Regions from separate parts of the Lacrimispora sp. 38-1 genome, predicted to be linked through region 3. Evidence: predicted binding sites of a transcription regulator. Region 3 holds the regulator's gene; each other region holds the start of a gene.
What was found. Region 3 encodes HrcA, which represses chaperone genes, less so after heat shock. Its sites were predicted from a motif close to TGTTAGCACTCNNNNNNNNNGAGTGCTAACA; they were not measured.
Positions count from the first base shown of each region.

Region 1: a site for HrcA is predicted at 2,629-2,659, ahead of V7D18_RS24495 (Hsp20/alpha crystallin family protein). Genes of this name have one in related genera too.
Region 2: a site for HrcA is predicted at 2,963-2,993, ahead of V7D18_RS22340 (co-chaperone GroES). Genes of this name have one in related genera too.

Region 1 is NZ_JBANEW010000095.1:150,937-161,160, reverse strand. Features, by position in the region: gene rfbG (CDP-glucose 4,6-dehydratase) at 1-914, opposite strand, end outside; gene rfbF (glucose-1-phosphate cytidylyltransferase) at 916-1,692, opposite strand; gene V7D18_RS24500 (glycosyltransferase family A protein) at 1,715-2,500, opposite strand; gene V7D18_RS24495 (Hsp20/alpha crystallin family protein) at 2,723-3,145, shown strand; gene nadC (carboxylating nicotinate-nucleotide diphosphorylase) at 3,221-4,078, opposite strand; gene panD (aspartate 1-decarboxylase) at 4,080-4,481, opposite strand; gene panC (pantoate--beta-alanine ligase) at 4,489-5,343, opposite strand; gene panB (3-methyl-2-oxobutanoate hydroxymethyltransferase) at 5,363-6,190, opposite strand; gene V7D18_RS24470 (L-aspartate oxidase) at 6,200-7,513, opposite strand; gene nadA (quinolinate synthase NadA) at 7,526-8,434, opposite strand; gene V7D18_RS24460 (ABC transporter permease subunit) at 8,636-9,454, opposite strand; gene V7D18_RS24455 (ABC transporter ATP-binding protein) at 9,447-10,224, opposite strand, start outside.
Region 2 is NZ_JBANEW010000078.1:73,705-83,928, reverse strand. Features, by position in the region: gene V7D18_RS22360 (biotin transporter BioY) at 1-122, shown strand, start outside; gene bioB (biotin synthase BioB) at 146-1,105, shown strand; gene V7D18_RS22350 (GNAT family N-acetyltransferase) at 1,282-2,130, shown strand; gene V7D18_RS22345 (hypothetical protein) at 2,267-2,821, opposite strand; gene V7D18_RS22340 (co-chaperone GroES) at 3,087-3,377, shown strand; gene groL (chaperonin GroEL) at 3,477-5,096, shown strand; gene V7D18_RS22330 (DUF6106 family protein) at 5,149-5,658, shown strand; gene treR (trehalose operon repressor) at 5,848-6,561, shown strand; gene treP (PTS system trehalose-specific EIIBC component) at 6,696-8,102, shown strand; gene treC (alpha,alpha-phosphotrehalase) at 8,106-9,758, shown strand; gene guaB (IMP dehydrogenase) at 10,053-10,224, shown strand, end outside.
Region 3 is NZ_JBANEW010000056.1:34,020-44,243, reverse strand. Features, by position in the region: gene hemW (radical SAM family heme chaperone HemW) at 1-567, shown strand, start outside; gene V7D18_RS15185 (3D domain-containing protein) at 645-1,355, opposite strand; gene V7D18_RS15180 (3D domain-containing protein) at 1,582-2,154, opposite strand; gene hrcA (heat-inducible transcriptional repressor HrcA) at 2,420-3,469, shown strand; gene grpE (nucleotide exchange factor GrpE) at 3,487-4,128, shown strand; gene dnaK (molecular chaperone DnaK) at 4,183-6,048, shown strand; gene dnaJ (molecular chaperone DnaJ) at 6,148-7,281, shown strand; gene V7D18_RS15155 (glucan-binding protein) at 7,320-7,880, shown strand; gene V7D18_RS15150 (sulfite exporter TauE/SafE family protein) at 8,334-9,080, shown strand; gene prmA (50S ribosomal protein L11 methyltransferase) at 9,090-10,052, shown strand; gene V7D18_RS15140 (16S rRNA (uracil(1498)-N(3))-methyltransferase) at 10,075-10,224, shown strand, end outside.

The DNA of each region.
Region 1 (10,224 bases), on a different contig from region 3:
AAGTTAGCCTCATGAGGACCTTCATCCGGTTGTGCGGACCATGTAATCCCCTGTCCCCATGCTTCACAGAACAAATCGGCTAACTCTCCGGTTGTGACACAATCCTTATCGTCAGGGCCCACATTATAGTATCCCTGGTAAGAGGGATCCTCATACTGCTTCATAGCAATTGTCATATAAACAGCAAGCGGCTCCAATACATGCTGGTAAGGTCTTGTGGAATAAGGATTTCTCAATACGATCTCCTGCTTTTTCATGGCAGACCGGATACAGTCCGGAATAATTCTGTCGTTGGCAAAATCCCCTCCCCCTATGACGTTGCCTGCCCTTGAGGTAGAGATTGCCGTATTCCTTCCGGAAAAGAAGGACTTCGCATAGCTGTGGGTCACAAGCTCGGAACAGGACTTGCTGTTGGAATAAGGATCATAGCCATCTAAGGGATCACATTCCCGGTATCCGTATTCCCACTCCTTATTCTCATACACCTTATCCGTAGTTACATTAAGAAAAGACCGGACCGTCTCAGTGAGGCGAACGCATTCTAAAATATTGACCGTACCCATCACATTGGTCTCATAGGTGTAAACCGGATCTTTATAGGAATCTCTTACAATAGGCTGTGCTGCTAAATGGAATACAATTTCCGGTTTTTCCATTTGAAAAACAGTTTTTAAATGGGCAAGATCCCTGATATCTCCAATTACTGAATTCATCTGCCCGGATATATCTGCCACCTCAAACAGAGCAGGATCAGTTGGTGATTTCATGGAGTACCCCGTCACCTTAGCACCTGCTTTTATCAGCATACGGCTGAGCCATGCTCCTTTAAAACCGGTATGCCCGGTAAGAAGTACTCTCTTTCCTTTATAAAACTCAGAAAATTCCTTCCAGCGGTCATTTGCTTTATTCGTCATATTATTTCTCCCATATCTTCCAGGGCGCCTTCCCGGACTGCCATAAATCTTCCAGCTTCTTCATCTCCCTCTGGGTATCCATACACTGCCAGAACCCGGTGTGATGGAAGCTCATCAGTTCACCTTCTGCCGCCAGTCTCTGTAATGGCTTCTGCTCCAGAACTGTGGAATCATCTTCCAGATAAGAGAAAATCTCCGGATTGAATACCATAAAGCCGCCATTAATCAGGCTGGCATCTGTTTCGTCCTTTTCCCGGAACGAACGCACTACATCGCCTTCATCTATGTCTAAAACTCCCTTTAACTGGGCAATATTAACCGTTGTCATGGTTGCTGTCTTACCATGGCTTTCATGGAACTTTAAAAGCGCATTTAAGTCCACATCACAGACTCCGTCTCCATAGGTAAGCATAAAAGGTTCCTCTCCGATATACGGCTGAATGCGTTTGATTCTACCGCCAGTCATGGTATTAAGTCCTGTGTCCACAAGGGTTACCTTCCATGGTTCAGAATAATTATTATGTACCTCCATGCTGTTGTTTGCCAGATCAAACGTCACATCTGAGGTGTGAAGAAAATAATCTGCAAAAAACTCCTTTACTACATACTGCTTATATCCCAGGCAGATCACAAAATCATGGAATCCAAACTGGGAATAATATTTCATAATATGCCATAATATAGGCTTTTCACCGATTTCAATCATTGGTTTCGGTTTTAAATGGCTCTGCTCACTGATTCTCGTCCCAAGACCCCCTGCTAATAATACAACCTTCATCCTGCTTCCTCCTGTCATTCTTTTATTCATATTCGTGGTAAGCCTTCCGGTAAAAATGCATCAGCACCTTTACAACTGGTTCCGGCCACATCTTTTGAAACATCTCCGTCTCTTCTTTTAAACGGCTGTTATCTTCTATGGCTGCCTTCGTGGCCGCCTCCTCATGAACCCGGTAATACAGAATGGGGTTTTCCACACAGACAAAACGTCCGGGCAGCTTAGACAGCTTATAAAGCGTATCCCAGTCCAGGGCAAAATGATAGGGGGATGTAAAGAGTGGTTCCCCCAATTCTTCCTTATTATATGCACATGCAGGACAGCAGATGGAATTTCCAAAAAGCAGGACGCTTTTTTTTACCCAGGATAAATGACTGATAAAACGCAGGCGCAGAGGCAGACGTAAAATCCGTTTGATAAATTCAACCGGTTCGAATACCGCCAGCCTGTCCTTTTTTACAACGGTATAACCACCGGTAAATAAAGTCATGTCCGGGTAACTTCCATAACAATCCAGAAGCTTCTTTACATAGTCTTTCTGATATAGATCATCCTGATGGGCGATAGTCACAAATGTGGCATCCGCCATATAATAGGCAAAATTCCAGTCGTCCCGGATACTGCTTTTCTCGTGCCTGATAAAAAGAGGAATCCCGTACTTGTCAGCAAGCCCGCTTATATAGGAGCTGGGCGTGGAAGTACAAATAATTACATCGGATTCCACACTCTGGGCCTTAACAGACCGGATACAGGATTCCAGGTAAGGAGAATCCTTGTATGCGCAGATTGCAAATGCATGTGGTTTCATTATATACCTCAAAAAATATGTTTGTTTTTGTCTGGCTATGATTATATCATAAAAATAATAAAACATACTACCATATTCATTATTTTGAAAGAAATTACCCGGTATAATCTTAAAAAATAATTTTTTCATAAAATTAGCACTCACCTATTGACAGTGCTAATAATGCGTGTTATATTACACATATAACAAATAAACATTTAAATCATTGGAAAGGAGATAAGACCTATGATGATGCCTAGTATTTTTGGAGAGAGTCTGCTTAGTAACTGGATGGATTTTCCCTTCGACCGTTCTGTTTTTGGTACGAAAGAATTTATGAAAACCGATGTGAAGGAAGTTGATAACGGCTATGAACTGGATATCGATCTTCCAGGTTTTCAAAAGGATGAGATCAAAGCCCGTCTCACAGACGGCTATCTAACCATAACTGCTGCAAGAGGCGAGAATAAAGAGGAAAAAGACAAGGATGGCCGCTATATCCGCCGGGAACGCTATTCCGGAAGCATGAGCCGGAGCTTTTATGTTGGAAATGCTGTTAAAGAGGAAGATATCCGCGCCAGATTTGAAAACGGAATTCTGAAGCTGTCTGTTCCAAAGATTAAGAAAACTGAAATTGAACAGAATAATTACATCTCAATAGAAGGTTAAAAAAGGGGGCTGCTGCAAAACTAACATTAAGTTAGTTGAGCAGCAGCCCTTTCAAATAAAAGAAGGGCTTCTGCCCTACTCAATAATCCTAAGATTCTTTAATGATAAGTCAAGAATCGGCGCAGAATGCGTCAATGCCCCACAGGATATATAATCAACTCCAATTTCCATAAGCTCTTTAATCCTTTCCTCCGTTACATTTCCCGAACACTCAGTCTCTGCTTTATCTCCGATGATTTTTACCGCCTCTTTCATCTGCTCTGTTGTCATATTATCAAGCATGATGATATCTGCTCCTGCCTCTAAAGCTTCTTCTGCCATTTGAAGATTTTCCACCTCTACCTCGATTTTGCGGACAAAGGGAGCATACTCTCTGGCTGACTCTATTGCTTTTTTTACTCCACCGGCTGCTGCAATATGATTATCCTTTAACAGAATACCGTCAGATAAGTTATATCGATGATTGTATCCCCCTCCCACCCGGACCGAATACTTTTCAAAAATCCTCATATTGGGGGTTGTTTTCCGGGTATCCAGCAATCTGGTCTTGCTGCCTTTCATCATATCAGAAATCCTACGTGTATAAGAAGCAATTCCGCTCATTCTCTGAAGATAGTTTAAGGCTGTCCTTTCTCCAGATAATAAAGCTCTTGCATCTGCTGTAACTTCTGCCAAAAGCTCTCCCACAAATATCTTGTCCCCATCCTTTGCATAGGCTTTCATGGATGCACTGGGATCTAAAAGGCAGAAAACACGGTGGAAAACCTTAAGCCCTGCCAGTACACCATCCTGCTTGCACAAAAGCCTGACACATGCTTTTTTCTCATCTCGTATAACGGCATTGGTCGTTACATCTTCACTGGTTATATCTTCCCGTAAAGCCTGCAATATTAACTCATCCATATTTAATCGTAAGGTTGTTTCGTTATTCATTTCAGCACCCTTTCTCTATAGCATTTATGCTTTCATGCTTCTCAGCATTGGTCTTTGCGGTGATATGGTTACGCTCATCCACAAAGACTACCTTTGGCTTGTGTGCTTTGGCTTCTTCTGGTGTCAGATGTATATATGCCATAATAATGATTTTATCATTGACCTGTACGCATCTTGCCGCAGCTCCGTTCAGACAGATAAGACCGCTGCCACGTTCTCCAGCAATCGTGTAAGTTTCAAAACGCTGACCATTATTAATGTCTACAACACAGACCATTTCATACTCAAGGATTCCTGCCGCCTCTAACAGATCTTCATCTATCGTAATACTCCCCACATAATCCAGTTCAGCCTGTACTACGGTAGCACGATGAATTTTTCCTTTTAACATAGTAATCTTCATTATAAACTCATCCCCCCTCTTCACACTTAAAAGTAAAATTATCAATTAACCGGGTTTTTCCAATATAAACTGCCATTGCGATTAAAACGGTTCCGTTAAGCTTCTCTGCCTGCCTCATAGTCATGGCATCTACTGCTTTTACATAATCAATTTTTGCCAGTGGTTCTTTTTGAATAAATACCTTCATTGCACTGACGAGTACGGCAGCATCTCTTTCCCCTTCTTTCATCATCTGCTTTCCCAGCTTAATACTGTTATATAAGATAAGCGCTGCTTTTCTTTCCGCTTCACTAAGATAACTGTTGCGTGAACTCATGGCCAATCCATCACTCTCACGGATAATCGGACAGCCGATAATTTCAACATTCACATTCAGATCTGTTACCATACGTTTAATAACAGCCAGCTGCTGTGCATCCTTTTCTCCAAAATAGGCTCTATCCGGAGTCACAATATTGAAAAGTTTTAAAACAACAGTACAGACTCCCCGAAAATGGAGAGGTCTGCTTAATCCACAAAGTTCTTCTGTCAATACAGACATATCCACATAGGTGTAAAAGTCTTCCTTATACATTTCCTCCGGATTGGGGTGAAAGATTAAATCGGCCCCATTTTCCATACATCGGCTGCTGTCACGTTCTAAGTCTCTTGGATAGCTTGCCAGGTCTTCCTTAGGGCCAAACTGCATGGGATTGACAAAGATACTCACCACCACCCTGTCATTTTCCATAGCTCGTTTGATCAGGCTTTCATGACCTTCATGCAAATACCCCATAGTTGGAACAAAGCCTATGCTCAATCCCTCTTTTCTCCATTCCTTTATGCACGCTTTCACTTCTTCTATCTTATGAACGATCTTCATAGATCAAAACGTTCCTCTCTCAATATAATTTTTCTATTATCTCATCAGCAATGCTGAAAACATGTTCTTTTCCGGGAAAAATTCCTGCCTTTGTTTCTTCAATATACTGCTTAAAAGCGGCTGTCATCATATCGCCTAAATTGGCAAAGGATTTTACAAACTTTGGTTTAAATTCACTATACATAGATAGCATGTCCTGATAGACCAATACCTGTCCGTCACAGTCCGGACCCGCTCCTATTCCAATGGTGGGAATATGAATGGATTCAGTAATGACAGCTGCCAGTTTATCCGGAACACATTCAAGTACAACAGCAAAAGCTCCGGCTTCCTCTACTGCCTTTGCATCCTTTAACAGCTGCCTTGCTGCTTTTTCATCTCTTCCCTGAACTTTATATCCTCCAAAGGTGTTAACAGACTGTGGAGTTAACCCAATGTGAGCAACAACGGGGATAGACGCTTCTGTAATTGCTTTGATCTGAGGACAAACCTGTTCTCCACCCTCCAGCTTAACTGCCTGGGCACGCCCTTCCTTTATCAACTGCCCGGCATGAATAACAGCATCATATACGGAAGTCTGATAGGACATAAACGGCATATCGGCGATAACCAACGCATGTCTGCAGCCTCTTGCAACAGCTTTCGTGTGATGAATCATATCCTCCATAGTCACGGATAAGGTATCCTCATAGCCTAGTATGACCATTCCTAAGGAGTCTCCTACTAATATGGAATTCACCCCCGATTCATCCATTAATCTTGCTGTCGTATAATCATAGGCTGTCAGCATGGTTATCTTGTCTTTCTTAATCTTTTGCTCCATAATTGTTAAAACAGTGTTTTTCATCATTCTACTTCACCCACATTTGATCTTAAGAGCGCTTCGTTTCTCTTTCCTGTTCGCTTTTTCTATTTCATTTAATACACTTTCTCTGTTCTTATTTTGAATATAGTCATAGTTTTCATATGCAGATAAATTTATGGAAACTGGAAAGTGTTCGTTCTTCTCATAGGTACTGGCAATATGAACTGCTGCTTCCTTAGCGAATACCAGACTTTCCAGAAGGGAATTGCTTGCCAGACGATTAGCGCCATGAACACCGTTGCAGCTGGTTTCTCCAATAGCATATAAATGCCCCATAGAAGTTTTACTATGCTGGTCAACAGATATGCCTCCCATAAAATAATGCTGAGCCGGTGTGACAGGAACGTATTCCCTGGTCATATCGATTCCTTCCTCCAGACAGCGCTCATAAATATTAGGAAAACGTTTCTTTATCTTCTCACTTCCTAAATGGATGGCAGAAAGCCAGACATGATCACTTCCTTCCAACTTCATCTGCTGACAGATCTTCTGAGTTAATACATCCCTGGGAAGCAGCTCATCCACGAACCTTTCCTTATTTGCATTCAGAAGATATGCTCCCTCTCCTCTTACAGATTCTGAAATCAGAAATCTTCTTCCCGGCTTTTTTGAGTACAATGCAGTTGGATGAATCTGAATATAATTCAGATTTTGAACAGCTATGCCGTGGCGGATAGACAACGCCAGAGAATCTCCCGTAAGATGAGGATAATTGGTGGAATCCTGATATAACCCGCCTATTCCTCCGGTAGCTAAAACCGTATAGTCTGCATCAAGGCTGGATATGTCTCCATTACCGGACCGTACGATAACACCGCTGCAGAAATTATCTCTGCTGACTATATCAATCATTTCCGTATATTCCATAATTGTAATATTTTTTTTCCTTTTTACCTGTTCAAGCAGTTTGCTTGTAATTTCCCTTCCCGTATTATCTTTGTAATATACGATTCTTGCTGTGGAATGAGCACCTTCTCTGGTATAAAGTAATTTTCCGTCCTTTTTTTCAAATTCCACTCCCAGTGTCATCAGCTCTTGAATAATTTCCGGTGATTTCTGTATCATATGATGAACAGAAGCTGTATTATTTTCATAATGTCCTGCCTTCATGGTGTCTTCATAAAATCCGCTATAATCTTCTTTGTCCTTTAAGACACAGATTCCGCCCTGAGCCAGGTAAGAATCACTCATTTCCAGGGAGCTTTTTGTCAGGAGCCGGATCTGTTTTTCTTCAGGAAGGTTCAGAGCGCAGTATAATCCGGAAACACCGGTTCCGGCAATAACCACATCTGCATGTATTCTCATTCTTATCTCCTCTTATTCAGCTAAAGCAAGCATTCTGTCCAGAGCCTTATTTGCCTTACTATATAATTCCTCATTGAGTTCCACTGTATTGCTCAGCTTTTCCAACTGTTCTAAGACCTTTTCCGTAGTAATTCGCTTCATATTCGGACAGAACTGGCGATGACCCACAGAATAGTATTTCTTTTCAGGGTTTTTTAATTTTAATTCATATAAAATACCCATTTCTGTACAGATGATGAACGCTTTTGCATCGCTTTTGACAGCAAAGTCTATAATACCGGAAGTACTGCCGATGTAATCTGCAAGTTCAAGTACATCCCAGGTACATTCCGGATGAGCAAGAACCAATGCTTCCGGGTGCAGCTCTTTTGCCTTTTTAAGTTCTTCGGGCTTTATACTGGTATGAACATGACAAAAACCATCATTGAAAATAAAATTTTTATCAGGAATCATCTTCGCCGTATACCTGCCAAGATTCCCATCTGGAATAAAATATATATTATGATCAGGCAGAGCATTAACGATCTTTACTGCATTGGAAGATGTTACACAGACATCAGATGCAGCCTTAATCTCAGCTGTAGAATTGATATAGCAGACAACAGCAACATCCTCATAGCTCTCCCTTATTTCCTTAATCTTTTCCACATCGGCCATATGTGCCATGGGACAATCTGCATAAGTATCCGGCATGATTACCATCTTTTCCGGGTTGAGTATCTTGGCACTTTCGCCCATAAAGGAAACACCGCAGAAGAGAATAACCTTCTGAGGAACCTCCGTGGCAACCTTGCTTAAATAATAAGAATCACCAACATAATCCGCAACAGCCTGTACCTGGCCGTCGGTATAATAGTGAGCCAGAATCACAGCATCCTTTTCTTTTTTGAGCTCCTCTATTCTTTTGATTATATCTTCCATTTAACTTCCTCCTCGTAAGAGATTTAGTTGATTATAGCACATGTCATTGCATGTGACAAGACAGCTGTAACAACATTGCATTTATCAGGTAAAACAAAAACAGGCTAAGCTATCAGGTTCATACAGCCTGAAGCTTAGCCTGTCTGCTTACTATTCTTTTACTCTTTCTATGGCTCCATACCTTCAGACGAAATGGTACTATCACAGATTAAAATCCCGGCGATTAAATACGATTCCACCCACCAGGATAAAAAAGACTGCTATGAAAAAATATACAGTCACCTCATAGACCGTATGATTTTGTATGGCAATGGCATTTTCTGGTGAAAATAGTTCAAAAGGGCTTAACTTACTAAGCCACTGTGCCTTCTCTCCCAGAAGCCTGGATAAAAAGCCTAACAAATAGCATACCAATACAGTCATGCTCCCAGCCATGGGAGCTCCTATTTTGGTGGTTACCCCAGCAATCATCAGGGATACAGACATAAAGACAAACACTGTAAATCCGGAAATTTTCACAATAAGAATAAATTTACCCGCATCAAATATATCCTCTCCATTTATGGCACCGCAAATCCCGGAGGCACTCACCCCTGAACAAAGTACAGCCAGGACAGCAAAGTATGCAGTCATAAGCTTTGAAACATAGATTTCACTGCGGCTGACTTCCAGAGAATACAGAAATTCTATGGTTTTCGTTTTCTCTTCTCTGGATATGAGGCCTGCACTGAAAGAAGCCGCAAAAATACTGATGGCAATCAGGATAATATTAAAAACCATGCCAAAATATGTGATGTAATTACTCATGTCTGACAGATCATCCAGCCCTACGAACTGCAATAGTTCTTTGGGCATGGCATCCAATTTTATCTGTGCCATATCCTTTACTGAAGGAAACAGAATCATATACAAAAACATAATCGAAAAGATGGAAATGCACCATCCGATGATCTGCCTTTTGTTATTATTTATGCCAAACCAGGAAAGCTTTAAAGAAGAGAAAAAACTAAAATTATTCATGCACTTCTTCCTCCTTGTAATATTTGATAAATTCATCTTCTATGGTGGCCGCTTTTATTTCAATGCTTTCCAGATCAAGCTTTGACAGACTGGCAATTAGTTCATTAACATTACCATCAAATTCAAAGTTCTTTGCTGTTCCATCTTTTGTAGTATAGGAAATCAACTGTTTATGCTTAATATTAATGCTATGCATATCCAGTGATTCCACTATTTTTCCATCTTTTAAGATAATTACTTTATCGCAGTATTTTTCTATTTCATTTAAATTATGGCTTGACAAAAAAACTGTGACCCCGATCTCTTTTTGTCTGCATATCAGGTCAAAGAATTTTCTCTGCATAAGTGGGTCAAGGCCGCTTGTTGGTTCATCAAGAACAAGGATTTCATTATTCTTTAATACCGCTTGAATGATGGATACTTTTTTGCGGTTTCCCAGGCTTAATTCTGAAATACGCTTATTCAGATCCAGTTCAAAATACTCTGCAAGTTCAGTAACCCGGTCCAATTTTCCATTAGAGATTTTAAGACAGAGTTTAAAAATATCTAATCCCTTTGCATTGTCATAGAAAGAGCAGTCTCCCGGCATATACCCAAGTGTATGTTTTATTTTTTTTGAATCCTTTACGGAATCAAGACCATTTATTATTATTTTTCCCTTAGTGGGAGAAATAAGATTCATCATTGAGCGAATCGTTGTAGTCTTCCCCGCTCCGTTTTTTCCTACAAAGCCAACAATTTCACCTTTTTTTATCTCCATACTGATATTA
Region 2 (10,224 bases), on a different contig from region 3:
TTTCAGCTGCACTTGGGCTTTGCGTGATTCCGTTTCTTCCTGGAGACATATTAAAGACATGCATTACTATCGTGCTGGTACGCCGTTTATATTCGGTGATTCAAAGAACCCTGCAGTGGTAGGGCGGGATAAGAGGAGGCAGTAAATGACAGAACCATATGAGAATCTTACAAAGGAGGATGCCAGGTCCATACTCCTGATGCCGGATGAAGAGCTTCCGAAGCTCCTTGAAGCGGCATATTCCTTAAGAAAAAAGCATAAAGGAAATATTGTGGATATTCACCTGCTGACCAATGCCCGCAGTGGAAACTGTACCCAGAACTGCGCCTATTGCGCCCAGTCCGGACAGGCGAAAACAGATATTGATACATATGAGCTGATTACCTGTGACAAGCTTATAAAAGACGGTTATCTGGTAAAAGAAAAGAAGCTGGCACGCCACTGCATCGGGTTAAGCGGAATCCGTTTTTCTGATGAAGAGATTCTGGCATTTGCAGATGAGATTAAGACACTTAAGAAAGAAGCAGATACTCCGGTCTGCTGTTCCATTGGATTCCTCTCGAGGGAGCAGGCGGCGGTCTTAAAGGAAGCGGGTGTGGACAGAATAAACCACAACTTAAATACAGGCAGAAATTATTATCCGAATATCTGCACGACCCATACCTATGAGCAGCGGATTGCCAACATACAGATGCTTAAAGAAATGGGCTTTGAACTGTGCTGCGGCGGAATCGTGGGACTGGGAGAGAAGCCGGAGGATGTGGTGGACATGCTGTTTGAGATTCAGAACATAAATCCAAAGGCAGTTCCGATTAATTTCCTGATCCCCATAAAAGGTACAGCGCTGGAGAATCAGAGTACAGCTATTCTCACCTCTGAATACTGTTTAAAAGTTCTTTGCCTTGCCAGACTTTTAAATCCAGATTCAGATATCCGGTGTGCGGCAGGAAGGGAGCTTTATCTAAAAGGAAAAGAAAAATGGATGTTTTATGCGGTTGATTCTGTATTTGCTTCCGGATATCTTACCGCAGGCGGAGAGAGCATTGACAGCACTATAAAAATGATTCGGGAGGCCGGGTTTGAATACTGTATTGAACCTGGGTGAATCAGTTATATTTTTTTATTTAAAATTGGCCGCTGGTGAAACCAGTGGCTTTTATATTTGCCAATTATGCATCTTCAAAGTCCGGTCTGTAGTAGTACAGATTTAATATTATACATTTGACCTATAAGTAATTGCATTATATACTAAAGCCACTAAAATACAAGGGGGCAGTCTTAATGATTGAATTAAAAAAAGAAACATTTCAAAATCTGATTTTAACTTTACAGGAAGCGGAGATTAATACTTTATTTGCTATGTCAGTATTGGAGAGAAAAGTAGACGGAAAAATTTTTGTTGATGATAGCACCTCGCCAGCTTCATTTTATCTTCAACATCCATATGGAATGTCTTTACTTTATGGAGAAAACGGTAACGAAGAGTTTTATGGAGAACTGAAACTACATTTGCTCAATTCTGACAAATGCAGAAAAAGAGCCGAATGGCTGCAGGTATATCCTGCCGCGCTCTATTCGAAAATGGAAACTCTTTTAGGGGATAATTTAATTAAAAAAGGGGCGGAAGAGCCGTACAGCGATCCGTCATCAGCGGAAGTTCATAAAGTCCTGGAATATCAGAGAATCAATTTTACCTTCCGGAAAGAAAAGTATCTTGCCTTCAGGAGAAGTCTTCCAGATGAACATGCCGAAATTATCCCGATGACAGAAGATATTTTCAATCAGTTGGCTGGAAACGTAGTACCGGGATATTTTTGGGTCAGCTATAGTGATTTCGAAAAGTATGGGATTGGGTTTACGCTGCTGCTAAAAGATAGAATACCGGCTTCTACCGCCTTCGCATCCTGTGTAATTGATCGTAAACTTGAAATTGGAATTGAGACGGGCACAGAGTATCGCGGCTCAGGCTTTGCAGCAAGGGTTTGCGCACGATTGATCGATTATTGTCTGGAGAATGGCCTGGAACCTGTCTGGTCTTGCAACTCGGGAAATATGGGTTCCAGAAAGCTTGCAGGGAAATTAGGCTTTGAGGAATGCAAAAGAATTCCCTATTATCGTTTACCATTTTAAGATGTTGACAAATAGGATCTTTGAGCCTTTTGATTATCAGCCAAGTCTTCTGCGAATGAAAGAAACGCTAAAAAAGGAGTATATTCTGAGACATTCCTTCAAAAAATACTCCTTTTACCTGCATACAGCAGAAAATTTATTGCAATTCCTCCTCCACAATTGTGGTGGTATCATCTGAAGATTCCTCTGTTTTGGAATCTGTGTTATCTTTCTGTGCCATATCTGCAGCAGGTTGTCCTGATTCAGAAGCGGAATAATCAAGACCGCCGTCTTCTGTAATGTCAGAATCTTCCTCTTGGGAATCTCCCTTTTCCATTGCAGAATCAAACATATCCTTCGCTGTATCAGCCACTGCAGAAGCTGCTTCCCTGGCTGTATCGCTCACTATGGTAGCCGCATCCTTCATCATGTTTTTTGCTGCAGTTGCTGCGTCTTTCGCTGCGTCTGCCATATCGGAGGCTGCTGTCTTCAGCTCATCCTTGTTTGCATGAAGAGAAACATAGTTGCGGTTCATCGTACTGTCAATTTTGGAAATGTCATCATTCCCGTCATCTTCAAAATCATGGAAATTTTCTTCCAGTTCCTTATGGAAGGATTTGTATTTTGTAAAATAAGAGATGCCGGCGGCAACAGCACCGGCGATAGTGGCAAGTGCCACGAATTTCCCAAAACCATTACCTCTTTTTGCCATTTTAAACACTCCTTTCATTCTCTTACCTATTGTAATACTTACCCGAAAAAAAATAAAGGTATATAATAAGAAAATTTCTATAAACTATGTAAGTAACGGCTCAATCCGTCTAAATATGGTAAAATTGTAAAAAAAATATAAAGTTAGCACTCAACTATTGACAGTGCTAATAATGAGTGATATAACATATTATGTGAATAAAAAATAACTTCTTTCTATAGGCCATAAGAAAGAAATAATAAGAAGGTTATGAGGAGGAATTGCAATGAAATTAGTACCATTATTTGACAAAGTTGTGTTAAAACCATTGGTTGCAGAGGAGACAACAAAGTCCGGTATTGTTCTGCCGGGTCAGGCAAAAGAAAAGCCACAGCAGGCGGAAGTCATCGCAGTAGGACCTGGCGGTCTTGTAGATGGTAAGGAAGTTTCCATGCAGGTTAAGACAGGCGATAAAGTAATCTTCTCCAAATATTCAGGAACAGAGATCGAAACCGGAGAAGACGACGAGAAATATGTAATTGTTAAGCAGAGTGATATTCTGGCAGTAATTGAATAATAAACGCAGTACCGTCAGGTAACAGCAGATTTTGATAAAAAAGGCGTGATTTCCTTATATAAGATCACCAAATTAAAGTTAAAACTGGAGGAATGAATCATGGCAAAGCAGATTAAATATGGCGTAGAAGCCAGAAAAGCACTTGAATCAGGAGTGAATCAGTTAGCAGATACCGTTCGCGTTACATTAGGTCCGAAAGGAAGAAACGTTGTACTTGATAAATCATTTGGAGCACCGTTAATCACCAACGATGGTGTTACCATTGCAAAAGAGATTGAGCTGGAAGATGCATTCGAGAACATGGGAGCACAGCTTGTAAAGGAAGTAGCTACCAAGACCAATGATGTTGCCGGTGATGGTACCACAACGGCTACCGTACTGGCTCAGGCTATGATTAATGAAGGTATGAAGAACTTAGCAGCCGGTGCAAACCCAATCGTTTTAAGAAAGGGTATGAGGAAAGCAACACAGGCAGCGATCGATGCAATCGCAAAGATGAGTGAGCCGATCAAAGGAAAAGCTTCCATCGCAAGAGTTGCAGCAATCTCTGCAGCAGATGATGAAGTCGGTGAGATGGTAGCTGACGCTATGGAGAAGGTTTCCAACAACGGCGTTATCACCATTGAAGAGTCCAAGACCATGAAGACAGAGCTGGACCTTGTAGAAGGTATGCAGTTTGACAGAGGCTACATTTCCGCTTACATGTGCACCGATATGGAGAAGATGGAAGCAAATCTTGATGATCCATATATTCTTATTACTGACAAGAAGATTTCCAGCATTCAGGAGATTCTTCCATTATTAGAGCAGGTTGTTCAGTCCGGCGCAAGACTTCTTATCATTGCAGAAGATATTGAAGGCGAAGCATTAACAACCCTGATCGTTAACAAATTAAGAGGAACCTTCAATGTAGTAGGTGTGAAAGCTCCTGGCTACGGCGACAGAAGAAAAGAGATGTTACAGGATATCGCAGTTTTAACAGGCGGTACAGTAATTTCTGAAGAACTGGGCTACGAATTAAAGAGCGCAACTCTTGATCAGTTAGGCCGTGCAAAATCTGTTAAGATCCAGAAAGAGAATACAGTTATCGTTGACGGATCCGGTGACAAGGCTGCCATTGATGCAAGAATCGGTCAGATTAAGAGCCAGATTGAAGAAACAACTTCTGATTTTGATAAAGAAAAATTACAGGAAAGACTTGCTAAATTATCCGGCGGCGTAGCAGTAATCCGTGTTGGTGCTGCAACAGAAACTGAGATGAAGGAAGCAAAGCTTCGTATGGAAGATGCGTTATCTGCAGCAAGAGCAGCAGTTGAGGAAGGTGTAATCGCAGGCGGCGGTTCTGCTTATATCCATGCAATCACTGAGATTGAAGGTCTTGTAAACGGACTGGAAGGCGATGAGAAGACAGGCGGAAAGATCATCTTAAAGGCTCTGGAGGCTCCGTTATACCACATTGCAGCCAATGCAGGGCTGGAAGGAAGTGTCATCATCAATAAAGTAAAAGAAGCAAAAGTAGGTACAGGCTTTGATGCATACAAAGAAGCTTATGTAGACATGGTTGATGCAGGTATTCTTGATCCTACCAAGGTAACAAGAAGTGCACTTCAGAATGCAACCAGTGTTGCATCTACCTTATTGACAACAGAGTCTGTTGTTGCTAATATTAAGGAAAAAGCACCTGCAGTTCCGGCTCCGGGCGGAATGGATATGATGTAAGATTTGTACGGAAGAGACGCCTTGCAGGTATGAGAAAGGATCCAGTATTATTATGAATGAAATGTATGCAGAATGGCTTGTGAAGAGGAAGTCTCCGGCTTATACCATGTTACTGAAAATTGTGATGGGAATTCTGTGCGTGATCGCATTTTTCCTGTCCATCTCTCCGGTTTTCGGTATCTTTGGAGTGATTATTTTGTTCGCTGCCGGAGCTGCGACCTACGTAGTATTCCGCAACAGTGAAGTGGAATATGAGTATCTGTTTGTGACCAATACGTTGTCCATTGACAGAATTTACGGCAAAAGCAAGCGCAAGAAAGCCTGGGAAGGATCGATGGAGGAAATTCAGATAGTAGCGCCTACCGGTTCTACAGAAGCCAGAGATCATGAAACAGGCACCATGAAAGTACTGGATTTTTCTTCCAAAATACCTGATGCTAAGACTTATACACTGATCAGCCAGTCTGGTTCAGAACGGACGAAAATTATTTTTGAACCAAACGACAAGCTGCTCCGCTGTATGAAGATGACTGCACCACGCAAAGTTGTAACTCAGATATAATAACAGGAATCAGACGGTTAACCAGGCCGCCTGATTCTTTTTTTTTCTTTATGGAAAAGACTCTTCATTCACATGCCTCGCTGGCCTGCTATTACTTTTATTTGACTGACATATACGTATATGTTACAATGAAATCAATACTTATCAGAAATATAAAAATAAACCCGGTAAAATGGAGGTTAAACAATTATGGAAAGTAAATACAGGCATCTTTATAAGCTGCTTTTAGATAAGATTGACAGGCGGGAATATGAGCCAGGAGATAAGCTTCCGGCGGAGGGCGAGATGATGGAGGCTTACGGCGCTTCCAGGGATACGGTGCGTAAGGCTCTGGAGCTTCTGGTCCAGGACGGTTATATCCAAAAAGCCAGAGGAAAGGCGGCGGAGGTCCTGGACAAGAACAAGTTCAATTTCCCTGTATCCGAAATCGCAAGCTTTAAGGAAATCTACCGGTTTTCTGCTTCTAAACCCATTACCATTGTGGAAAATTTAGAAATCGTCAAGGGAGATAAAAAGCTGATGGCGGCCCTGCAGATCGGACCAGAGGATGAGGCCTTTTTGCTAGAGAGAGTCAGGGAGATCGAGGGAGAGAAGATCATTATTGACAAGGATTATTTTTCACGGAAGGTGGTGGAAAATCTGCCTCTCCGTGCGGCTCAGGATTCTGTTTACGAATATCTGGAAAAGGAGCTTGGCCTGAAAATCGGATTTGCCATGAAGGAAATTACGGTACACATGGCTACAGATGAGGATTATCGCCTGCTGGATATGGGAAGCTACGATATGATCGTGGTGGTGAAGAGTTATACGTACCTGGAGGACTCCACCCTGTTTCAGTTTACCGAATCCCGCCACAGACCGGACAAGTTCAAGTTTGTGGATTTCGCCCGAAGGAAGCTGTAAGAAGGTATATCCAAAGGCAGGAATATATTTCTTCATATATGTTGACAAAGATATACGTATATGTTATAGTCGAAATACAATAATAACATATAAGTTGCAACTAATTTAAAAACATATGGAAAAGGAGTATGGATATGGGGAAATATGAAGATGATTCCAGGCAGCTTTTGGACCTCGTCGGTGGTAAGGGGAATATAGGGGCCGTGACTCACTGTATGACCAGAATGCGTTTCGTGCTGTCAGATCCTTCAAAGGCTGATACGCAAAAGATCGAAGCATTGAAAAGCGTTAAGGGTACCTTTACACAGGCTGGACAGTTTCAGGTTATCATTGGAAACGACGTACAGGCTTTTTACAATGAATTTGCAGCAATTTCAGGAATTGAAGGCGTATCAAAGGACGAAGTGAAGAAGGAAGCAAAGGGCAACATGAACGCGCTGCAGAGAGTGGTAGCAGATATAGCGGAAATATTCGCTCCCCTGATTCCTGCCATTATCGTAGGCGGTCTCATCCTGGGCTTTCGGAACATTATCGGTGAAATTAAATTCATGAATGACGGGACAGAGACTTTGGTGGCCGTTTCCCAGTTCTGGTCCGGCGTTTACAGCTTCCTCTGGCTCTTGGGCGAGGCTATTTTCCATTTCCTTCCCGTCGGTATCACATGGTCCGTGACGAGAAAGATGGGAACCACTCAGATCCTGGGAATCGTTCTCGGTCTGACCTTAGTATCTCCCCAGCTTTTGAATGCCTATGCCATGGCACCGGGTGTAGAGATACCGGTTTGGGATTTCGGTTTTGTAAAAATGAGAATGATCGGCTATCAGGCTCAGGTTATTCCGGCAATTTTAGCAGGCTTTGTGCTGGTTTATCTGGAGAGGTTCTTTAAGAAGATCACTCCTCAGGCCATTTCCATGATTGTTGTTCCGTTCTGTTCCCTGCTTCTGGCAGTGATTGCCGCCCATGCGGTAGTAGGACCTATCGGCTGGGCCATTGGCTCCGCCATATCAAAGGTGGTTTATGCAGGACTTACTTCCAGCTTCCGCTGGCTGTTTGCCACCTTATTCGGCTTCGTTTATGCGCCCCTTGTCATTACAGGACTTCACCACATGACAAATGCCATCGATCTCCAGCTCATGGCAGAGTTCGGCGGAACCATGCTGTGGCCAATGATTGCTTTATCCAACATTGCGCAGGGATCTGCAGTACTGGGTATGATCTATTTACAGAAAAAGGATGAGGAATCAAAGCAGATTTCCATTCCAGCCTGCATCTCCTGCTATTTAGGGGTGACTGAGCCGGCTATGTTCGGCGTAAACTTAAAGAGGGGCTTCCCCTTCCTTTCCGCTATGATCGGCTCTTCCATTGCAGCAACCGTTTCTGTTGGAATGAACGTTATGGCTAATTCCATCGGAGTGGGCGGCATTCCGGGAATTCTTTCCATACAGCCTCAATATATGGGAATCTTCGCCATCTGCATGCTGATTGCTATTGCAGTACCCTTTGGGCTGACTGTCGCTGTGGGCAAAAAGAAAGGAATTTAGTAAATGCAGAATTTTAAGAAATCATGTGTTTATCAGATTTATCCTAAATCCTTTATGGATACTGACGGAGACGGAATCGGGGATTTAAAGGGCATTATCGAAAAGCTGGATTATTTAAAAAAGCTGGGTGTGGATTACCTCTGGCTCACTCCATTTTTCGTATCGCCTCAGAATGATAACGGTTATGATATTGAGGATTACTGCCGGATCGATCCCTTATTCGGAACCATGGAGGATTTGGATCGCCTAATCTCCGAGGCAAAAGACCGGGATATGAGGCTCATGCTTGACATGGTTTTTAACCACACTTCTACGAGACATGAGTGGTTTTTGAGGGCTCTTGCCGGTGAGAAGAAATATCAGGATTACTATTTCTTTAAGGAAGGCACGCCGGAAAGTCCGCCCACGAACTGGCAGTCCAAGTTCGGGGGAAATGCATGGGAATACGTGGAAGAACTGGGAAAGTATTATCTGCACTTATTTGATGTTACCCAGGCAGATTTAAACTGGGAGAACCCAAACGTGCGGGAAGAAATAAAAAATATACTCCGTTTTTGGAAAGAGAAAGGAATCCGCGGCTTTCGGTTTGATGTCATCAATCTGGTTTCCAAGCCAACTGCCTGGGAGGACGACGAGGAGGGGGATGGCCGCCGTTTCTACACAGATGGTCCCCGGATTCATGAGTTTCTGAGGGAAATCGTGGAGGATACAGGGCTTGATGCAGAGGATGTGGTCACGGTAGGGGAAATGTCTTCCACAACCATTGACCATTGTATTCATTACACAAACCCGGAGGAAAAACAGCTGAAGATGTGCTTTAACTTCCATCACTTGAAGGTGGATTATATGAACGGGGATAAATGGTCCTTAATGCCCTATGACTTTGAACGGCTGAAAAAGATTTTCCACACATGGCAGGAGGGCATTGCCGGGGGAAATGGTTGGAATGCAGTGTTCTGGTGCAATCACGACCAGCCGAGAGCGGTATCCAGGTTCGGTGACGACGGTTTCTACAGGAAACAGTCCGCCAAGATGCTGGCTACGGTGATTCACGGGATGAGGGGAACGCCCTTTATTTACCAGGGAGAGGAAATCGGTATGACAAATGCCAATTTCACGGACATTTCCCAGTACCGGGATGTTGAGAGCCTGCACTATTTTGATATTTTAAAGGAGCAGGGACAGAAGGAAGAGGATATTTACAGGATACTTAAGGAGCGGTCCAGGGACAATAGCAGGACCCCCATGCAGTGGGATGGAGAGGAAAATGGCGGATTTACTTCCGGAACACCGTGGATAACTGTCAATAAAAATTGCAGGGATATCAATGTGAAAGACAGCCTTGCTGATCCTGATTCCATCTTTGCCTATTATCAGAAGCTTGTGAAATTGAGAAAGCAGTATGAAGTTATAAGCGATGGGAGCTATGAACCAGTTTTTGTGGATAATCAGGATGTAATGTCCTATAAAAGGGCATTAAATGGAGAAAAGCTGCTGGTATTTGCTAACTTTACCGGGCAGGAGCAGATGGTGAAGCAAAAAGAGGTCCTGGACGATTGGAAGGTATTGCTATCCAATTATAAAAGTGTAAAAATCTTCGGAGATAGGGTGATACTGGAACCCTTTGGAGCGGTTATGCTGTACTGGAGAGGATGATTTGTTGTTGGTAGTGCAGGCAAGATCGATCAGAATTCATTGCTGTAATCAGCAGAAGTGAATTCTTACCGATCTTTTTTTGCACCTAAAAACAGGCCAGGATTGGATACTGGTTTTATTTTCATTAAACTAAGTAACTATTTATTAGAAATGTTCATTTTATTGTCCACAGAGGGCGGAAAAATACAGAAAAATGTCCGTTGACAACCAAAGCAAAGTTTGCTAAACTATTTAACTAATAAGCAAAACTGTTTATTTTAAAAAGTATAAAATTAAGTGAAGGAGAGGAAAATAATGGGTACAATTATTGGCGAAGGCATTACATTTGATGATGTGCTGTTAGTTCCGGCCTATTCAGACGTAATTCCGAATCAGGTTGATTTATCGACCAACCTTACAAAAACCATCAAGCTGAACATTCCACTTATGAGTGCAGGAATGGACACCGTAACCGAACACCGCATGG
Region 3 (10,224 bases):
TCCATGTCAAGAGAGGAACGGCGGCGTCTCATGTCTCTTCCTGACCTCCCTGATGAGGACATGGAGAGGGAAATGTATTACCTGACCAGAGAGTTTTTAAAAGAACAGGGATATGAGCGGTACGAAATATCCAATTATTCCAGAAAGGGTTATGAGTGCAGGCATAATATCGGCTACTGGACGGGAACCGAATACTTAGGTCTGGGACTTGGTTCTTCTTCCTATATGAATGGCTGCCGTTTTCACAATACAGCCAGTTATCAGAAATATAAAAATGGCGGATTTGAAAGAAAAGATGAATTTGACAAGCTTTTAAGGCAGGAGTTTGAACGGCTTACTATGGAAGAAAAGATGGAGGAGTATATGTTTTTAGGACTCCGTCTGATAGAGGGGGTATCTGCTCACGGATTTGTCAGCAGCTTCGGCCAGAATATACGCCATGTGTATGGACCGGTTCTTGATAAGCTGGAGCGGGAAGGCCTGCTGGAAATGAAGGAAGGATTCTACCGGCTGACGGAACGGGGAATTGATATCAGCAACTACGTTATGAGCCAGTTTTTAATATAACAGAAGGGTCTGCAGGGAGAGCAGGAATTCATTCTCTCTTTGCAGACCATTTTTTTGTACCGTCATCAGGGATTTTGTTACTGAACCAGAAAAACCTCCATATTTCTGGTTCCATAAGCCCGCGTCTCTCCATGGGTATTGAAGAAGATATCGATGTGATTGCCTTTTACACCGCTTCCGCAGTCCTCCGCCGTATAAATCACTCCACCGATCATGAGACGGCTTCCATAAGGAATCACTCTGGGATCAACGGAAATGGTATGTCCTGCCGTTGCAACCGTACCGGTGCTGGTGCGTCCTCCCCATCTTCCTGAACAGCTTCTGCAGGGGCAGTAGGCGGTGGTCCTGAAAATCCCAAGGGAACGGAGACCTGTCGCCGAAGCAAAGGAACCAACGCCGTATACTCTGGAACCGGAAAGTTTCTGTCCGCCGGCATAAGCTTCTACAAGATAAGAGCCGTCGCCGTAGCTGCTCCAGGGTACAGATACTTCAAAGCCGTAATTTCCTGTGCCCGTGCCCTGGTCTGCCAGGTCCTTTCGGTATTTCGAGGCAGAAGTGGTCAGCTCGCCTACAACAGTTCCGGTTGTCTGGCTGGTAATGGTGACTTTCACCTCTTCAGAAGATGACGGATCAGAGCTGTTCCATGCCCAGCCCCTGACACTGGTTTCATCTGCACCGTCTATAATTCCCGGAGTCTGTCCCGCAAGAACATGGGTGGGTGCTGCTGTAAGTAATGCTATCATTAGTAATGTTCCGAGGAACCATTGGATTTTCTTTGTTCTTATCATGTAATAATTCCTTCCTTTCTTTTTTACAAAAAGTACATACAATTTAATATAATATAAATATATGTAACACATTTGTAATAAATGAGGTACAAGTAATTATTTTACACTTTTTTCCATAATTGTCAAGTTTTTATAGCGATTTCGTCCCCCCATACCTTTAACTGCATAAAAAAACTGCCGGAAAGCGATTCTTCCGCTTTCCGGCAGTATATATGGATGGTTTTTATTATCTCTCTACTACAGCAAATATCTCTATAGACTGTCTTCCAAAAGCCAGAGCTTCACCGCGGCTTCCAAAATAGATATCCACTTTTTTTCCTCTGATACCGCTTCCGGTATCTTCTACAGTATAAATAACTCCGTCAATCATGACTTTTGTTCCAAGTGGCAGAACAGTAAGATCTGCAGACAGTGTGTGCAGCGGCTGTGGGATTGTGCCGGAGTAAGTCTTCTGCTGTCTTCCTGAGCTGCTGGGGCAGTAGGCTGTTGCAGAGAATATTCCGAGAGATGCGCCTCTTTCGTAAACAGGACCTGTGGGTGCTTTTTCTTCTGGCTGTGGCTGTACTTTCTTCTCTATGCCCGGTCCTACCTCGTCACTCATCGTGGCTTCGCTTGCAGTAGCAACCGTTCCGGTACTGTTCTTTTTCATTTGGTTATCCGTTTCAACACTCCAGGACTGTTGGTTAGCTGTACTTTGGCTATCAGCTGTCTGGGCAGCCATTGCAGTGGTGGATAACAGCAGAATACAAAGGAGTGTCAGAAATCCGGTGACCCGAATTCGTCTTGAAAAACTATTCATGATTTACCTCGCAATCGTGTTGTTATGGTGTATCAATTACCATTATATTACAAAAGTGTTAAAAGTCAAGAAAAAAATGTCACAGGCTTTGTAATATTTGATAGAAAATTGATATAAAATGTACATGCAGGTAACAAAAACTTCATCTAAAAATTTTCAGGAATGTATTGACAAATGTAGAAAAAAAGAATATATTATGAAAAGAAGATGTTAGCACTCCTAAACGTTGAGTGCTAACAAATATCTCTGAAAGGAGCGTGGCAGTTTGGATGATAAGGATCAGCTTGATGAGCGGAAGATCATTATTTTAAAAGCAATTATTAAGACTTATCTGGAAACAGGAGAACCGGTAGGTTCCCGTACGATTTCAAAATATACGGACTTGAATTTAAGTTCCGCCACCATCCGCAATGAGATGTCTGATCTGGAAGAGATGGGTTATATTATGCAGCCCCATACTTCTGCAGGAAGGATTCCATCCGATAAGGGATACCGCTTCTACGTGAATACAATTCTTCAGGAAAAGGAAGATGAGTTTACAGAGATTAAGGATTTAATGTTAAAGCGTGTGGACCGGGTAGAGCTTCTCCTCAAACAGGTGGCTAAGCTGCTTGCCCAGAATACCAACTATGCAGCCATGATCAGTGCGCCCCAGTATCATCATAACAAGTTAAAGTTTATCCAGCTGTCCAAGGTTGATGAGGGAAAGCTGCTTGTGGTAATTGTGGTGGAAGGCAATATCATAAAGAATACCATAATCCCTATTCGTTCGGAACTGAACGACGAAGGACTTTTGAATCTTAACATTCTTTTAAATAATGCTTTAAACGGGCTTTCAATAGAAGAAATTAACTTAGAAGTGATCAGCAGACTGAAGACCCAGGCAGGTCCCCACAGTGAAGTGGTTGACCGGGTTTTATCGGAGGTGGCGGCAGCCATAAGAGCCGATGACGAAGATCTTCAGATTTATACCAGCGGTGCAACCAACATTTTTAAATACCCTGAGTTAAGTGACGGAGAAAAAGCAAGTCAGTTAATTGGTGCGCTGGAACAGAAGGAACTTCTCCAGGAACTGGTGGATGATGTTAACAATTCGGAAAGCAGCTCCGGAATCCAGGTGTACATCGGAGATGAAGCACCTGTTCAGACGATGAAGGACTGCAGCATTGTCACCGCTAACTATGAACTTGGGGAAGGCTTAAGAGGAACCATCGGCATTATCGGCCCCAAGCGAATGGATTATGAAAAGGTACTCAATACGCTGAGGAACTTAATGACCCAGCTGGATACCATTTTGAAAAAAGATGAAAGGTGAAGGGTAGAATATTGAGCATGGAAGATGTGAAAGCAGATGAGAATCTGGCAGAAGAAACGGTGAATCAGGAAGATGCCGTTTCCTCTGAGAAAGAGATAAAAGAAACTTGCGGCTGTAATGAAGAAGCTTCACAGGAATCAGATGAGATGACAGAGTCTGAGGATGCTGCAAAAGAAGAACCGGGTAAAAAAGGCTTCTTCGGTAAAAAGAAAGAAAAGAAGGATCCAAAGGACGAGAAGATAGAGGAACTCACAGACCGTCTTCAAAGATCCATGGCTGAATTTGATAATTTTAGAAAACGCACCGAAAAAGAAAAATCTGCCATGTTTGAAATCGGGGCAAAGGACATCATAGAGAGAATCCTTCCCATAGTTGATAATTTCGAACGGGGCCTCGCAGCAATTCCGGAAGAAGAAAAGGAATCACCCTTCGCCGACGGAATGGAGAAGATCTATAAACAGCTGATGAAAACACTGGAAGAGGCAGGGGTTAAGCCGATAGAAGCGGTTGGAATGCCCTTTGACCCAAACTACCACAATGCGGTTATGCATGTGGAAGATGATTCTCTTGGTGAGAACGTAGTTTCCCAGGAGCTTCAAAAAGGTTACACCTATCGGGATACCGTGGTAAGACACTCCATGGTTCAGGTAGCTAATTAATAAAATAAATCAGAAACTCTCACAATTTTGTTTATAAAATAGGAGGAAAAAACTATGGGTAAGATCATTGGAATTGACTTAGGAACAACAAACAGCTGTGTAGCCGTTATGGAAGGCGGTAAGCCAGTTGTTATCCCTAACAGCGAAGGTGTAAGAACAACACCGTCTGTTGTTGCATTTACTAAAAACGGAGAAAGACTGGTTGGTGAACCTGCAAAACGTCAGGCAGTAACCAATGCAGACCGCACCATCTCTTCCATCAAGAGACATATGGGAACTGATTATAAAGTAACCATCGATGGAAAGAATTACAGCCCTCAGGAAATTTCTGCCATGATTCTTCAGAAATTAAAAGCAGATGCAGAGGCTTATTTAGGAGAAAAGGTTACGGAAGCAGTTATTACCGTACCGGCTTATTTTAATGATGCACAGCGTCAGGCAACCAAGGATGCAGGAAAAATTGCAGGTCTTGATGTAAAACGTATTATCAACGAGCCGACTGCAGCAGCGCTTGCATACGGTCTTGATAATGAAAAAGAACAGAAGATCATGGTATACGATTTAGGAGGCGGTACATTCGACGTTTCCAACATTGAAATCGGTGACGGCGTTATTGAAGTACTTTCCACCAACGGCGATACCCACTTAGGCGGAGATGATTTCGACAATCGTCTGACACAGTGGATGGTGGATGAATTCAAAAAGGCAGAAGGCGTAGACTTATCCGGTGACAAGATGGCTATGCAGAGATTAAAAGAAGCTGCTGAAAAGGCAAAGAAGGAATTATCCTCTTCCACAACCACAAACATCAACTTACCTTTCATTACAGCAACAGCAGAAGGTCCGAAGCATCTGGATATGAACTTAACCAGAGCAAAATTTGACGAACTCACACTGGATTTAATCGAGCGTACCGCAGTTCCGGTACAGAGCGCTTTAAAAGACGCAGGAATGACAGCAGCAGAACTTGGAAAAGTACTTTTAGTCGGCGGATCCACCCGTATGCTGGCAGCTCAGGAGAAAGTAAAACAGCTGACAGGCAAAGAGCCTTCCAAGTCATTAAACCCGGATGAGTGTGTAGCCATCGGTGCATGCATCCAGGGCGGTAAGCTTGCAGGCGATGCAGGCGCAGGCGATATCCTTCTTCTTGACGTAACACCCCTTTCCTTATCCATCGAGACAATGGGCGGTGTGGCTACCAGACTGATCGAGAGAAATACAACAATTCCTACAAAGAAGAGCCAGGTTTTCTCTACTGCAGCAGATAATCAGACAGCAGTTGACATTCATGTCGTACAGGGCGAAAGACAGTTCGCAAGAGACAACAAGACACTCGGACAGTTCCGTCTGGATGGAATTCCACCAGCAAGAAGAGGCGTTCCTCAGATCGAGGTTACCTTTGATATTGATGCCAACGGTATTGTTAATGTTTCTGCAAAAGATCTGGGAACAGGCAAAGAGCAGCATATCACCATTACTTCCGGATCCAACATGTCTGATTCCGACATTGATAAGGCTGTAAGAGAAGCAGCTGAATATGAGGCTCAGGATAAGAAACGCAAGGAAGGCATTGATGCAAGAAACGATGCGGACTCCATGGTATTCCAGACAGAGAAAGCTCTGCAGGAAGTCGGAGATAAGATCGCAGATACAGATAAAGCAACAGTTGAGGCTGACTTAAATGCATTGAAAGAAGCGATTAACAGAGCACCACTGGAAGATATGACAGATGCCCAGATCGAAGATATTAAGGCAGGCCGTGAAAAACTGATGAACAGCGCACAGGCATTGTTTGCAAAGGTTTATGAGCAGGCACAGTCCCAGGCTGGAGCAGGAGCAGGTCCTGACATGGGAGCAGCAGGAGAAGGAGCTTCTTACCAGGACAGCGATGTTGTAGACGGAGATTATAAAGAAGTTTAATAATAAGTCGGTTGACAGGACTTTGGGGAAAGTGTTGTAGGAATACAGCACTTTTTCCGCAGGAATAAATTCCTTACAATTATGAGAGGTAGACCTAAGATGGCAGAAAGTAAAAAAGATTATTATGAAATCCTTGGCGTTTCCAAAGATGCAGATGATGCAGCACTTAAGAAGGCCTATCGCGCATTGGCTAAAAAATACCATCCGGATACGAACCCTGGAGATGCTGCCGCTGCTGAAAAATTCAAACAGGCCTCCGAAGCTTACAGTGTTTTAAGCGATCCGGATAAGAGACGTCAGTATGACCAGTTTGGTTCTGCTGCATTTGACGGAAGCGGCGGAGCAGGCGGATTTGGCGGCTTCGATTTTAATGGCTCGGATATGGGAGATATTTTCGGAGATATTTTCGGAGATATCTTTGGTGGCGGAAGAAGAAGCGCCCAGTATAACGGTCCATTAAAGGGAGCCAACTTAAGAACCAGCATCCGAATCAGTTTTGAGGAAGCGATTTTCGGTTGCGAGCGGGAGATTGAGATCAATTTTAAGGAAGAGTGTGCTTCCTGTCATGGAAGCGGCGCAAAAGCGGGAACATCTCCGGTGACCTGCTCCAAATGTAACGGAAAAGGCAAGATTATGTACACTCAGCAGTCTTTCTTTGGTCAGATACAGAATGTACAGACCTGCCCGGACTGCGGCGGTACCGGCAAGGTGATTAAGGAGAAGTGCCCGGACTGCTACGGAACAGGATACATTACCAGAAGAAAGAAAATTAAGGTTACCGTTCCGGCAGGAATTGACAACGGACAGTCTGTCCGTCTGGCGGGAGCAGGGGAACCTGGAAGCAACGGCGGAGAGAGAGGTGATCTTCTGGTTGAGGCAGTGGTATCCAATCACCCCATATTTAAACGTCAGGATACCAGCATTTTCTCCACTGTACCCATTTCCTTTGCAAAAGCGGCACTGGGTGGAACCATTCTGATAAAAACGGTAGACGGCGATGTGGAATATGAAGTAAAATCAGGAACCCAGACAGATACCAAGGTGCGCTTAAAAGGAAAGGGTGTCCCTACTCTGCGTAACCGTGCTGTCAGAGGTGATCACTATGTCACACTGGTTGTTTCAGTCCCTGAGCGCCTGACTGAGGCACAAAAAGAAGCGCTGAAGAATTTTGATGATGCGATGAACGGTAATACGGACAGTGATAAACATAAAAAGAAGGGACTTTTCAAATAAAGACTTTGAAAGTACATGTCTCAGAGAAGGGGGAAGGTATGAAAAGGGGAAGTAAAAAAATTTTATGGGCAGCGGCTTTGTCAGGGATGATGATCCTGCTGTCCATGAATGCATTGGCAGATAATGGACTGACCGCAAGAAATTTTCCGGGCTCTAATGGTTCCGGAACCACATTTGGCGGACCGGGTAATTCCAGTGAATATTTTGACTTCTGGGATGACGAGGAAGATGACGACGATGGACCGGGAAACCGAAGCGATGGAAGAGGGTGGTACTACAGCCCTGCAGGCTGGTGGTTTCAGTACAGTGACGGTACATGGCCTTCTGACTGCTGGAAATTTATAGACGGCAGATGGTATCGTTTTGATCAGGGGGGACACATGGTTACAGGCTGGTATACGGATCAGAACGGTGCAAAGTATTATTTAAATCCGGTTGATGACGGAATGCTTGGCGCCATGAGAACCGGCTGGCAGCTGATTGACAAAAAGGCATATTATTTTAACACCAAGTCTGACGGAACACTGGGCAGACTTCTTCTTAATACAGTCACACCGGATGGATATAAGGTTGGAGCTGACGGGGCATGGGTTCCGTAAGGATCTTTTTGAATAAACAAAAAACAGGAGACATTTGAGATGACTGAATCATCAGCCGTTCCAAATTTCTCCTGTTTTTCATTACAAATTCTAATTGCCTTTAGATTGTAATTTTGTAAAAAAGATTCTGTTCCGGTCCCGGACACTCAGGCGGGTGTGATGGGGTGTAATGCATCAAGGAATTTCGTTTACTTGATATGTTTTTTTTGCCCTTACATCCGGTACGGAACAAAAGTCTTTTTCATCCGTTCAATTAGTTAATGCACCAGGAAGAATTTTTATTGCAAACTTTTTAAAAAATTTTAAAAAAAATTATTTTTTTCCGGAATATAGCGGATAATGCCTGATTTTATGCGCTTGCAACCCATATCATTGTATGTTATGATATCATGTGGTTTTCCTTATGAAGGATTTTTATTCGAAAAGGAATTGACTAAAGAAAGGAAACAGACGATGGTTCAATATTTAATAGTCTGCCCTCTTGTTTTTCTGGCAGGTCTTATGGACTCCATTGCCGGCGGGGGAGGACTCATCTCGCTGCCTGCCTATCTTGCTGCAGGAATACCACCTCATCTTGCTATTGGAACCAATAAGATGGGATCTGCCATGGGGACGGTGGTTTCTACGGCACGGTTTGCAAAAAATGGTTATATTAAAGTGAAACTGTCCTTGTGTGCAGCACTTCTGGCAATGGGCGGTTCCGTAATCGGAGCCCATTTATCCATGCTTGCCAGCGAAAGAGTGTTAAAAACCATGATGTTAGTGGCATTGCCGGTTGTTGCATTCTATGTTTTGAAGAATAAAGATTTGGGAGAGCAGGAAGATAAAAAAGTAGTATCTGAGAAGAAGATGTTTCTGATCACCATGGGAGCAGCTCTTGTGATCGGATGCTATGACGGTTTTTACGGACCGGGAACTGGAACATTTCTGCTTCTTGTGCTGACCGGACTTGCAGGAATGGATATCAGAAACGCTTCCGGTACAACCAAGGTCATTAATTTGTCCTCCAATATTGCAGCTCTTACAACATTTTTAATAAATGGAAAAGTATTAATACCCCTTGGCCTTGCGGCCGGTGTATTCTGTATAGCAGGACATTATATCGGTTCGGGCCTTGTAGTGAAGAATGGGCTGAAGATTGTCCGTCCTGTTGTACTTGTGGTCCTGTTGTGTCTCTTTGTGAAAATAATAAAAGGATAGGGAATTGTTATGAAATGGAAGAAATTTACTCTTACTACAACCACGGAGGCTGTTGATTTGGTCAGCAGCATGTTTGATGAAATTGGAATTGAAGGAATTGAAATAGAAGACAATATTCCTCTTACAGAAGCGGAAACAAAGGGGATGTTTATTGATATTCTTCCGGAACTTCCGCCGGATGAAGGAATTGCAAGAGTCAGCTTTTATCTGGATCCTGACTCTGATATGGATATAGATGGGATGTTAAAAAAGGTGGAAGAGGGACTGGACGAGCTTTCCATGTTTACAGATTTAGGAGCCCGTACCATTGAGACCAGCGAGACAGAGGATAAAGACTGGATTAACAACTGGAAGCAGTATTTTAAACCATTTACAGTTGATGATATTTTAATTAAGCCAACCTGGGAGGCAATTCCTGAAGAACATAAAGACAAGCTTTTAATTGAAATCGATCCGGGAACTGCCTTTGGTACGGGGCAGCATGAGACCACTCAGCTTTGCATCCGCCAGCTGAAAAAATATGTGACGCCGGATACTCTTGTTCTTGATGTGGGAACAGGAAGCGGAATTTTGGGAATCACAGCGTTAAAGCTGGGAGCCCGGGAGGTTTTCGGAACAGATCTGGATGAAAATGCCATCGTTGCCGTAATGGAAAATATGGACTCCAATCACATTGATCCCGCCAAATTTAAAGTTTTAAAAGGTAATATCATTGATGATCAGGAAGTAAAAGAAGCTGCGGGCTTTGAAAAATACGATGTTGTAGTTGCAAACATACTGGCTGATGTAATTATCCCGTTGCAGAAAGAAGTCCCGGTTCATATGAAGAAGGGTGCCATCTTTATTACCTCCGGCATCATTAATATGAAAGAAGAAGCGGTGAAGCAGGCGTTTGCTGCCAATGATGCCTTTGAACTGGTGGAGATCACTTATCAGGGAGAGTGGGTTTCTGTGACCGTCAGAAAGAAATAGGAATGAGGAGCGTAGGTAAAGAATGTATCATTTTTTTGTGCAGCAGGATCAGATTGGAGATACCACGGTCCGGATCACAGGAACGGATGTGAATCATATAAAAAATGTCCTGCGTATGGGACCGGGAGAAGAAATCCTGCTTAGCAATGGAGTGGATAAAGATTATTTGTGT